Regions from separate parts of the Micromonospora sp. NPDC049044 genome, predicted to be linked through region 2. Evidence: riboswitches for the same ligand, from Rfam matches in the RefSeq annotation. Region 2 holds a riboswitch; the other holds the start of a gene.

Region 1 (6,140 bases), on a different contig from region 2:
CGGGCGGCGGCCAGGTCGATCAGGGCACGCTGCGGCAGCTCCCAGGCCGTGCGGAACAGCTCCCGGACGGCGGCCGGCAGCTCGGCGATGTCCTGCACCGAGCCCTCGGCCCGCTTGATCGCCGACCGCACCCGGTCGGTCCACAGACCGCGGGCCTTCAGCTCGCGGACCAGGGCGGTGTTGACCTGGAGGAACTCCCCCGACAGCGTCTCGCGCTTGAACAGGTTCGACACCTGCGGCTCGATGCATTCGTAGCACCCGGCGATCGAGGCGATGGTCGCGGTCGGGGCGACGGCCACCAGCAGCGAGTTACGCAGGCCGTGCGCCGCGACCCGCTCGCGCAGCGCGTCCCACCGTGCGGTCTGCGTACCCTCGACACCCCACAGGTCCGGTTGCAGGTCGCCCCGCGCGGCCCGGGTCTGCCCGTACGCCGGGTGCGCGCCGAACTGCCGTGCCAGGTCGGCGGAGGTCTCCAGCGCCGTCAGGTACAACTCCTCGCTGATCCGGGTGGACAACTCCCGCGCGGCCGGGGAGTCGAACGGCAGCCGCAGCGCGAAGAAGACGTCCTGCAGGCCCATCAGCCCGAGCCCGACCGGCCGCCAGCGGGGGTTGCTTGCCGCCGCCTGCGCGGTCGGGTAGTAGTTGATGTCGATGACCCGGTCGAGGAAGGTGACGGCGGTCCGCACCGTGGCGCGCAGCCGCTCCCAGTCGATGCCGTCGTCGGTGAGGTGGGCGGCGAGGTTCACCGAGCCGAGGTTGCACACTGCCGTCTCGGCGTCACTGGACACCTCGATGATCTCCGTGCAGAGGTTGGACAGGTGCACCACGTTGCCGTCCTCGGCGGTCTGGTTGCACAGCCGGTTCGCGGCGTCCTTGAAGGTCATCCACCCGTTGCCGGTCTGGGCGAGGGTGCGCATCATCTTCCCGTACAGCTCCCGTGCCGGGACCTGCCGCACGTAACGGCCCGCCGCCTCGGCCTCCCGGTACGCGGCGTCGAACCGCTCCCCCCACAGGTCGGGCAGTTCGGGCACCTCGTGCGGGTCGAACAGCGACCACAGCTCGTCGGCCTCGACCCGGCGCATGAACTCGTCCGGGATCCAGTTGGCCAGGTTGAGGTTGTGGGTGCGCCGGGCGTCCTCGCCGGTGTTGTCCCGCAGCTGCAGGAACTCCTCGATGTCCGGGTGCCACGGCTCCAGGTAGACGCAGGCCGCGCCCTTGCGCCGGCCACCCTGGTTGACGGCGGCGACGCTCGCGTCAAGCGTGCGCAGCCACGGCACGATCCCGTTGGACTGCCCGTTGGTGCCGCGGATCAGCGCGCCCCGGGACCGGACCCGGGAGTACGCGATCCCGATGCCGCCGGCGAACTTGGACAGGTTGGCGACCTGGGCGTACCGCGCGTAGATCGAGTCCAGCTCGTCGCGCGGCGAGTCGACCAGGTAACAGGAGGACATCTGGGTGTGCCGGGTGCCGGAGTTGAACAGGGTCGGCGAGCTGGGCAGGTACGCCAGGCTGGAGATGAGCCGGTAGAAGCCGATCGCCTCGTCCGGCGTCCGGGACAGGCCGCAGGCCACCCGCAGCAGCCAGTACTGCGGGGTCTCCAGCACCAGCCGGCTGGTGGGGTGCCGCAGCAGGTACCTGTCGTACACGGTGCGCAGGCCGAAGTACTCGAACCGTCGGTCGCCGTCCGGATCGACGGCGGCGTCGAGGATCGGGGCGTGTGCGGCGACGAACGCGGCGGTGTCGTCGCCGATCAGGCCCTCGGCGTGGCCGACCCGGATCGCCGCGCTGAACGAGGCGATGCCCTGCCGACGTACCTCCTTGTCGACGTAGGCGGACAGCAGCCGGGCGGCGAGGCGGGAGTACTGCGGTTCCGCACCGATCATCTCGGCTGCGGTCTGGATGGAGAGCCGGTCCAGCTCGGCAGTCGTCGCGCCGTCGTACAGGCCGCTGATCGTGCGGGTGGCGACGCGCATCGGGTCGACGTCGGCCAGGTCGTCGGCCCACCGCTCGACCGCCCGGACGATCTTGTTCACGTCCACGGATTCGGTGCCGCCGTCGCGCTTGCGGACCTGCATGGTCGTGCGCCGCACTGCCGCGTCGCCGCCTGCCGGGGCTACCTCGGTGACTGTCACCACTCACTCCTCGCGAGTTCGAGACCTGATGGCCCTCGAACGCGTGGAGACGGACACCGGCGGACGCCACGCCGGCGCGGCGTGGGTCAGGTGGCGTCAGCCGTCCCACGCGGCCTCGGACCGCCGCCCACCCGGGTGCGGGTACGCGGCGCGCTGGCAGGTCTTCGGACTCGTGGGCACTACCGGGTTGGCCGGTCTCCTACTGACCGTCGCTTCCCAGGCCACTTCGTGGCCCAGTGCTCATGACGGCTGTCGTTCCCACTCACCGCTGCGGGACAGTCCCGGATTCGCACCGGGTTCCCTCTTGCCTCGACCGCTCGGGAGAGCGGCCGAACCAGCTGCGCTCGACACCATATATAGGGACGCTGCCGTTGTCACACCCCACATGTCGGTGCCGGGCGTGTCGATGGCGATGCCCGTGATGGTCGTCACCGGCACCGAGGCGCCGGGTCGGCCCGGCTCGACGCGGGGCCGACGAACGCCGCGCGGCAGGCGACACCGGAGCAGATGCCGACATGCGGAAAGGTGTGATGTATTAGGTCTTCGAATGTAAGGAACCCTACCCATACCCGGTCGTCAATGTGAGTTTCCAGAGTGGACATCCAATCTTCTGGGTTACTTGGCGCGACCCGCTCCAACACCCCATCGGACCGGGAGTGCCTCAGCAGGCCGCGAGTGGAGCAGCAGCCGCGGCGTGGTGCGCGCGCCCACCAGCGCGACGAATACCGCCAGCAGCGCCCTGAGGGCTCGCGGACCAGGCAGGGCGGCCAAGACGACGACGACACATCGATGAATCCGTAGCACGAAAAACATTAGATGTCTTCGATTCCTGGGTGATCGACGTCGTTGACGCGTCGGTTTGACCCTCCGTATACTCCCAGAGATCATCAGATCTTTAGCCTAGCCGGGCGAGGAGCGCATGCCGCAGATCACCGCCGTCACCGTCGAGGACGTCCGCTTCCCCACCTCCCTGACCGCTGACGGCTCCGACGCCATGAACAAGGACGGCGACTACTCGGCGGCCTATGTCGTCCTGCACACCGACGGCGTCGACAGCACCGGTGCGCCACTCGCGGGCCACGGCCTGACCTTCACCATCGGCCGGGGCAACGACATCGTCGTCGCGGCGGCCGTCCACCAGGCACAGCGCCTCGTCGGCGTGGACGTCGCCACGATGGCGGCCGACATGGGAGCGGTCTACCGCCTGCTCACCTCCGACTCCCAACTGCGCTGGCTCGGCCCGGAAAAGGGCGTCGTGCACCTGTCGCTGGCCGCCGTGCTGAACGCGTCGTGGGACCTGGTCGCCCGGCTCGCCGCCAAGCCACTGTGGCGGCTGCTCGTCGACATGTCCCCCGAGCAGCTCGTCGACATCGCGGACCTGCGCTATCTGTCCGACGCGCTGACCCGGGACGAGGCGCTTGCCATCCTGCGCGCCAAGGAGAGCACAAAGGCGGCCCGGCTCGCCGAGCTGAACCGGACCGGCTACCCCGCCTACACCACCTCGGCGGGCTGGCTCGGCTACGGCGACGACAAGCTGCGCCGGCTGTGCCAGGAGGCGGTGGACACCGGCTACGGCTACGTCAAGCTGAAGGTGGGCGCCAACCTCGACGACGACATCCGCCGGTGCGGCATCGCCCGGGGGATCCTCGGTCCGGACCGCCACCTGATGATCGACGCCAACCAGGTGTGGGACGTCGGTCAGGCGATCGAGTGGGTCAAGGCCCTCGCGCAGTTCGAACCACTGTGGATCGAGGAGCCGACCAGCCCTGACGACATCCTCGGGCACGCCGCCGTCCGCCGCGCCGTCGCTCCGATCGGAGTCGCCACCGGCGAACACTGCCACAACCGGGTGATGTTCAAGCAGTTGTTCCAGGCCGAGGCCATCGACTTCTGCCAGCTTGACACCGGCAGGTTGGCCAGCATCAACGAGATCGTCGCCGTGCTGCTGCTCGCCGCGAAGTTCGAGATCCCGGTGTGCCCCCACGCCGGCGGCGTCGGGCTGTGCGAGATGGTCCAGCACGTGTCGGTGCTCGACTATGTCGCGATCTCGGGAGATCTCACCGACCGGGTCACCGAGTTCGTCGACCACCTGCACGAGCACTTCACCGACCCGTGCATCATCGAGGACACCGGCTCGGGCAGCGGTTACGTCCTGCCCCGCGCGCCCGGCTACTCCACCCGGATGCGCCCCGAGTCGGTCGAGCTCTACCGATTTCCCGACGGCCACTACTGGGCGGCGACAGACCCGACTACGGTGTCACCTTCGGAGCCGTATGTGATCGCGGGTGGGACGGCCACCCCCGCCGGCCGCTAGGGGGTTGTCATGTCGCGCACCGACGAGGTGGTGAACGGCATCAAGCGGATGATCCTCGAAGGGCACTTCAAGCCCGGGGATCGACTGCCCATCGAGAAGGACCTCGCCGAGTCGCTCGGCGTCTCACGCGGCTCGCTACGCGAGGGGATGTCGGCGCTGTCGATCCTCGGCATCGTCAACATCCGGCAGGGTGACGGCACCTATGTCACAAACCTCGACGCGCCGCAGCTGCTGGCCCCGATGGGCTTCGTCGTCGACTTCCAGGGCCAGGGCGACCCGCGGCACGTCCACATCGTCCGGCGGCTGCTGGAGTGCGAGGCCGCCCGCCTGGCGGCGACCAGGATCACCGACGAGGCCCTCGCCCAGGCGGCGGATCTCCTCGACGAGGCCGGTCTGATCGCCGGTCAGTCGCCGCAGGAGCACGAACGGATCATGGAGATCGACATCGCGTTCCACCGGATCATCGCGGTGCACGCGGACAATCCGGTGCTCGTGGGTCTGATCGAGGCGTTCGCCGGGCGCACCCTGCGCGGGCGGCTCTGGCGCAGCCTGCACGAGGAGGGCGCGGACCGGCGTACCCACGACGAGCACGTCGCGATCCTGAAGGCCCTGCAGGCCCGGGACCCGGAGCGCGCCCGGATCCGGATGGCCAACCACCTGATCGGGGTCGAGGAAGCGCTGCACGGACAGCCCGACGACGGTGACGCCACCATCGAGCCGGCGCGGTTCTGAGCGCCCACCCCGGCGTACGACGACCCGCTTCGCACCCGCGCACGGCCCGACGGCCCGGGGCGCGCCCGATCCTGTGATCGCGCGCGCCCCGGTCGACGAATTCAGCGTTCGTCCCGCTCTCCGCTGGTGCTGCCGGTCATCGCGGCGACCAGGTCGTCGGTGGTGACCTCGTCCGCGCGCAGCCGGGCCGCCCGACGGCCGAGGCGCAGCACCTCGACCCGGTCGGCGATCTCGAGCACCTGCGGCATGTTGTGGCTCACCAACACCACTGACATGCCGGCGTCGCGGGCCCGCCGGACAACGTCGAGCACCCGCCCGGTCTGAACGACACCGAGCGCCGCGGTCGGCTCGTCGAGGATGACCACGTTCGTCGCCCAGATGATCGCGCGGGCCACCGCGACGCACTGTCGCTGCCCACCGGACAGCATCGCGATCGGGGTGGTGACCCGGGGGATCCGCACACCCAGTTCGTCGAGGGCCGCGGCGGCACCCTGCCGCATGGCGCGCTTGTCGAGCAGTCCCAGCCGGCCGAGCGGCCCGGAGCGCAGGATCTCCCGACCGAGGTACAGGTTGGCGGCCACGCTGAGATCGTCAGCGACGGCGAGATCCTGGTAGACGGTCTCCACCCCCGCACGCCGGGCGTCGACCGGCGTGGAGAACTGGACGGGACGACCGTCCACCCGGATCTCACCCTCGTCCGGCGCGTGCACGCCGGACAGCGTCTTGATCAGTGTGCTCTTGCCGGCGCCGTTGTCGCCGATCAGCGCGACGACCTCACCTCGGTGGACCGTGAAGTCGGCGCCGCGCAACGCCTCGACGTGCCCGAAGCGCTTGACGATGCCACGGGCTTCGAGGACGGGCGGTTCCTCGCCGGTCGGTCGTTTGTCGCTGTCGGCGGTAGCCGTCGGGGTCGCGCCCATCACTGCACCGGAGGGTTGGCGCAACTCGGCTCGAGCACCGCC
Region 2 (6,140 bases):
AAACGCGTCCCGGAAGAACCCGGAGATCCGCACTGTCACGTCGACCCGGGGCCGGCCCAGCTCGGCGGTCGGCACCACCTCGATGCCGGTGACCCGCCGGGACCTGTCGTCCCAGACCGGCCGGCAGCCCAGCAACGCGAGGATCTCGGCGATGTCGTCGCCCTGGGTGCGCATCGCGCTGGTCCCCCACACTGTCAACCCCACCGAGCGGGGGTACGCCCCGGTGTCGGCCAGGTGCCGGGCCAGCAGCGAGTCGGCGAGGGCCACCCCGACGTCCCAGGCGTTGCGGCTGGGAATGGCCTTCGGGTCGACGGAGTAGAAGTTGCGGCCGGTGGGCAGCACGTTCACCAGGCCCCGGGTGGGTGAACCGGACGGGCCGGGCGGCACGAACCGGCCGTCGAGCGCACCGAGGGTGTTCGTCAGCTCGTCGGTGGTGCGGTCCAGCCGGGGCACCAGCTCGGTCGCGGCGAAGCGCAGCACTGCGGCGACGTCCGGGATCGGCTGGCCGGTCACCTCGACGACCACCGCGTCGACCGCGTCCACCGCCCAGTCCAGGGTCTCCATCCCGACCACCAGGCGCCGGGCGAGCGCCTCGATCAGGTCGATCGCGTCGGCGGCGGTGCCGGCCGGCCCGTCCACCACGTCGGTAAGCGTGGTGGGCACGGTCAGACGTTCGCCCGGGGCCGCGAGCAGCGCCTGCTCGTCGAGGGAGTACGCGACGGCGAGCGCCTGCCGCAGGCCGGGCAGGGCGTGGGCGCCACCCCAGATCTGGGGTGCGCGCAGCACCGCGAGGACCAGGTTGACCCGGGGTTCACCGGTGGGAGCGTCGGCGAGGATGTGCAGCCCGTCGCGGATCTGCACGTCCTTGACCTCGCACAGGTACCCGTCGAGGTGCAGCACGAAGTCGTCGAAGTCGTCAGCGTCGGGCATCGCCTCGGCGTGCAGGTCGTGGTGCAGCTCGGCGGCGCGGACCAGGTCCCAGATCTGCGCCCGCACGGTCGGCACCTTCGCCGGGTCGAGGGCCTGCACTGTGGCGTACTCGTCGAGCAGTTGCTCCAATTTGGCCAGGTCACCGTAGGTCTCGGCGCGGGCCATCGGCGGCACCAGGTGGTCGATCACCACTGCGTGCGCCCGGCGCTTGGCCTGGGTGCCCTCGCCGGGGTCGTTGACGATGAACGGGTAGACCAGCGGCAGGTCACCCAGGACCGCGTCGGGCGCGCAGCCGGCGGCCAGGCCGAGGCCCTTGCCGGGCAACCACTCAAGGGTGCCGTGCTTGCCCAGGTGCACGACGGCGTCCGCGCCGAAGCCGCCGTCGTCGACAGGGGCGGCCAGCCAGCGGTACGCGGCCAGGTAGTGGTGACTCGGCGGCAGGTCCGGGTCGTGGTAGATGGCGATCGGGTTCTCCCCGAACCCACGCGGCGGCTGGATCAGCAGCACCACGTTGCCGAAGCGCAGCCCGGCGAGGACGATGTCCCCACTCTCGGTGTAGAGCTGGCCGGGCGGCTCACCCCAGTGTTCGCGCATCCGCTCGCGCAGCTCGGCGGGGACCCTGTCGAACCACCGCCGGTACGTGTCCCCCGGTATCCGGGCCTCGGCGGCGGCCAACTGCTCCGGGGTGAGCCACTCCACGTCGTGCCCACCGGCGGCGATCAGCGCGTGGATCAACGCGTCACCGTCGTCGGGCATCGGGCCGTCGCCCAGGTCGTAGCCGTCCTCGGCCAGCGCGGCGAGCAGCCGGACCGCCGAGACCGGAGTGTCCAGCCCGACGGCGTTGCCGACCCGGGAGTGCCTGGTGGGGTACGAGCTGAGCACCACGGCGACCCGCTTGTCACCGTTGGGCACGTACCGCAGCCGGGCGTGACGCACCGCGATCCCGGCGACCCGGGCGGCCCGCTCGGGATCGGCGACGTAGACGGAGAGGCCGTCGGCGTCGATCTGCTTGAACGAGAACGGCACAGTGACGATCCGGCCGTCGAACTCCGGGATGGCCACCTGCATCGCGGCGTCCAACGGGGACAGCCCGGCGTCGCTGCCGGCCCACTGCTCGCGGGTGCTGGTCAGGCAGAGCGCCTGGATGATCGGCACATCAAGGGCGGCCAGGGCGCCGACGTCCCAGGCGTCCTCGTCGCCGCCGCCGGAGGCGTCCGCGGCGACCGCGCCACCTGCCGCGAGGACGGTGACCAGCAGCGCGTCACAGCGGGCGAAGAGCCCGAGCGGTCCACTGTCGGCGGTGAGCCCCCGCAGCGAGCCGCAGAAAATCGGCAGCGGACTGCCGCCGGCCTCCCGCACCGCGTCGACCAGCACGTCGACGAAGCCGGTGTTGCCGGCCAGCGCGTGTGCCCGGTAGAAGACGATCCCCACCGTGGGCCGGTACGGGTCGGCCAGGTGCGCGCCGTGCACGCCGTACGCCGGGGTGCGGGCGGGCGGGGCGAACCCCTCGCCGGTGAGCAGCACCGTGTCGGAGAGGAACCGGGCCAGCTGCCCGAGGTTGTCCGGCCCACCCTCGACCAGGTACGCGAGCGCCTGGGTGACGACCCCGGACGGCACTGTGGAGATGGCCATCAGCTCCGCGTCGGGCAGCGTCTCGCCACCGAGCACCACCGTCGGCACACCGGTGGCGAGCACCGCGGCGAGACCGTCCGGCCAGGCCTGTCGACCGCCGAGCAGGCGTACGACGGCGAGGTTCACCCCGTCGAGCAGGGCGGGCACCTCGTCGGCGGCGACGCGGGCGGGGTTGGCGAGCCGATAGTCGGCGCCGCTGGCGCGGGCGGCGAGCAGGTCGGTGTCGGCGGTGGAGAGCAGCAGGATGCGCACGGCAGGCTCCGGAGAGTGACGCCCCGGCCGCCACTGAGGCGACCTGGACGAAGCGGGTGGGTGCGGCGTCAGCCGGTACGACGGCGCGACCGGACCTGTCGACGCGGACGTCGGGGGGTCGGTCGGCGCCGGGCGCTCAGCTCAGCGGGACCGGTGGCCCGCTCGGCCGACCTGGAGCCCGCCGGCGCGGCCGGCGCTCTGGATGCCGGCGCGGCCGGTCGTGGGCGCGGTGCGGCGCCCACGACACCTGTCGTGGTGATTGTCGTCAATGTGTGCGACGCCGTGCGTCATCGGGTCCTCCTCGGGTGTCCACGCCCTGGGGTACGTCCCGACGGCCGAAGTATCCTGGCTTCCGGATCGACGCTCTCCCCCGGCCTTCCAACCGCAGACACACGGCCGTGACTCACGAGGGGGGATCGCTCCCCGGTGACAGTGGCGGGACCGCGTCGGATTCGCACCGACTTCCTTCACTGCCGTCAGGCCGCGAATGCTGCCACACCGCCGCGCCGCCGGTCAACGTCGACCCCGAGGCCGTCAAGCGGGCGCAGTCCATTGACATACGCCGATAATGATCGCCACGAAGTCGCGCCCGGCAATGGCGCCGGCCTATGCGGCATCTCGCTTTCTCTGCTGTGCCGCGCGCGGCGGGGCGGCCGTTCCCGCGGTGCGTCAGGTGACGCCGAGCGGGGTGCGCACACCCGCGCTGACCTGCGACGGTCGGCCGGCAGGGCGGTGTCAGGCGGCGCGGTCACCTAGGATCGGCGACCACCGCAGCAACGTCCGCAATCGATCCCGGAGGTCGATCACCATCGTCGCCATGCGATTTCACCGGCTCGCCGGCCGGGTCTGGCTCTGCCCAGGTGATCCGGACCCAGCGGCGGTCCAGGCCGGCGTCGCCGTCGTGGCCGACGAACGCGGCAGTGTGATGATCGACGCCGGGCAGAGCCCCGGGCACGCCCGCGACATCCAGGCGGCGCTGACCGCCGCCGGGCTGCCGCCGCCGCGCTGGCTCGTCTACACCCACCACCACTGGGACCACGTCTGGGGCGCCTGCGCGTGGCCGGGAGTCGAGATCGTCGGGCACCAGACGGCCGTGCCGCTGCTGCGCGCCGAAGCCGCCCGACCGTGGAGTCACCGCTACCTGGACGAGCAGGTCCGCGCCGAGCCCCGCCTCGGCCCGAGCTTTCGGGCCCGGGCCCGGGCCATGGACTCCTGGGCGGACTTCACCATCCTGCCGCCCACCCGGGTCTTCGCCGAGCGGGACGAACTGCCGGTCGGGGTGGGGCTACGCCACGTCGGCGGCGGGCACGCACCGGACTCGACGGTCGTGCTGGTGCCCGACTCGGGCGTCATGCTGCTGGGCGACTGCTTCTACCCCCCGCCGGCGCACCTGCGCCGCCCCAACGACGACCTCGACCTGGGCCTGGTCCGACGGCTGCTCGACGACACCTACCACTGGTACGTGTCGAGTCACGCCGAGCCGATGACGCTTGAGCAGGCCCGCGCGGCGGTCGGACCCGCCTGAGCGGACCGGCCTCAGCGGGCGTGCCGTTCCGGGTGGGCGCGGTTCCACACCCGCATCCGCTCCGGGTAGCCGGTCCGGCCCGCCTCGTACAACGGCACCGCGTGTTTGCGGGCGATGGATCCCGCCGCCCGTGGCGTGCCGGTACGCCGACGGATCCACTCCCCGTCGTGGGCGATCGCCACCACAGTGGTGTCCGTGGCGGTGGTCTCCGGCTCCAGGTAGAACTCCACCCCGCGCCGGCTCAGGACGAACGCCTCAAGCGCGGCGAGGTCGTCCCGGGTCGCCTCGCGGTCCAGCTTCGTCGGGGTCGCCTCGGCACCCCGTGACCGGCGACTGAACCAGCTCATGCCCAACCCCTCTCCTCGACGCCCCGCAAGTGCAGCACCGATTCCTGGCAATACCCTGCACGCCGGATGGGAGAAAGCTGACCCGACGAGGGTGGAACCCGCCAGGCGTGGGCGGTGTCATGAGTGTGACCCGAACGGAGGTTCCCCTGGACGACGACGCACTCGTCACCCGCGCCCGCTCCGGCGACCTGGCGGCGTACGACCTCCTGGTCGCTCGGCACACCGCGTCCGCGTTCCGGACGGCGGTGCTGCTCGGCGCGGGTTCGGACGCCGAGGACGTCATCCAGGAGGCGTTCGTGAAGGCGTACCGCAAGTTGTCCCGTTACCGGGGCGAGTCGTCCTTCCGATCGTGGCTGCTCGCGATCGTCGCCAACGAGACCCGCAACCTGCACCGGTCGCGCGGCCGGCGCGACGGGCTCGTCCTGCGCGCCGCGGCGGCGGACCCGACCTCGGAGATCGCCGAGGACGGGGCGGTGGGTGCGGTTCTCGCCGGTGAGCGTCGCACCGCCCTGGTGCAGGCGCTGCGCCAACTACCCGTACGCGACCGCGAGGTGATCGTCTGCCGGTTCTTCCTCGACCTCAGCGAGGAGGAGACGGTGGCGGCCCTGGGCTGGCCGCGGGGCACTGTGAAGTCGCGCACGTCCCGGGCCCTGGCGAAGCTTCGCGGCCTGCTCGACCGGGAGGAGGTACGGCATGGCTGACCTGGAACGGGAACTGCGCGACCTGTCCGCCTGGCTGGAGACGCCCGAGCCGCCCGACGTGCGCGCCGCGGTCCGCGGCCGGCTGCGCCGACCGGCGCGGCGGTGGCGCCCGCTCGTCGCTGCGGTGCTCGTCGCCGTGCTGGTGGCGGTGTTGCCGCCGACCCGTGCCGCCATCGCCGACGCGGTCACCGGCCTGCTGCGCTTCGCCGGCGTGAGCATCGCCGTCTCGCCCACCCCGTCGTTGCCCGGTGGCGTCGCGTCGCCGTTGCCCGCGCAGCGGGTCACCGGGCTGCAGGAGGCCCAACGTGCGGTGCGGTTCCCGATCCGGCTACCGGCGAAGCTGGGCCCGCCCGAGCGGGTGCAGGTCGCCGACCCCGACCCGGCGGGCACCTGTCGGGTCGCGACGCTGCTCTATGACGGCGGCGCGCTGCGCATCGACGCGTTCGACGGTCGGCTGAATCTGTCCTTCCACAAGGAGGTCATGCCGGCGGGTGTGGGCTGGGTCGAGGTCAACGGTGGCTTCGCGGTGTGGGTGGACGGTCCGCACGTGCTGTCGTACGTGGACCGCTCGGGCCAGATCCGCCAGGAGACCGCCCGGCTTGCCGCCTCGACCCTGATCTGGGCGGACGGCGACGTGAGCTACCGGCTTGAGGGTGCCGTCAGCAAGGCCGAGGCGATCGAGATCGCCCGTTCGCTGCGCTAGGGGTCTGTTTCATCGGAGCTGGGAACCTGACGGGCTCGGCCGGTGTCCTG

Evidence for each region. Region 2 has a riboswitch for cobalamin ahead of cobN (cobaltochelatase subunit CobN). Riboswitches for the same ligand answer to the same signal wherever they lie in the genome.
Region 1: linked by a shared signal. The riboswitch ahead of AB0B85_RS25515 (ribonucleoside-diphosphate reductase subunit alpha) and the one ahead of cobN (cobaltochelatase subunit CobN) in region 2 are both predicted to bind cobalamin.

What each region holds. Positions count from the first base shown of each region.
Region 1 covers NZ_JBEZFA010000035.1:52,327-58,466, forward strand. Annotated here, with positions in the region: gene AB0B85_RS25515 (ribonucleoside-diphosphate reductase subunit alpha) at 1-2,075, opposite strand, end outside; cobalamin riboswitch at 2,270-2,486, opposite strand; gene AB0B85_RS25520 (enolase C-terminal domain-like protein) at 3,052-4,446, shown strand; gene AB0B85_RS25525 (FadR/GntR family transcriptional regulator) at 4,456-5,178, shown strand; gene AB0B85_RS25530 (ATP-binding cassette domain-containing protein) at 5,280-6,098, opposite strand; gene AB0B85_RS25535 (ABC transporter substrate-binding protein) at 6,098-6,140, opposite strand, start outside.
Region 2 covers NZ_JBEZFA010000041.1:27,198-33,337, forward strand. Annotated here, with positions in the region: gene cobN (cobaltochelatase subunit CobN) at 1-2,814, opposite strand, end outside; cobalamin riboswitch at 3,153-3,282, opposite strand; gene AB0B85_RS27385 (MBL fold metallo-hydrolase) at 3,632-4,339, shown strand; gene AB0B85_RS27390 (hypothetical protein) at 4,351-4,686, opposite strand; gene AB0B85_RS27395 (RNA polymerase sigma factor) at 4,806-5,387, shown strand; gene AB0B85_RS27400 (hypothetical protein) at 5,380-6,090, shown strand.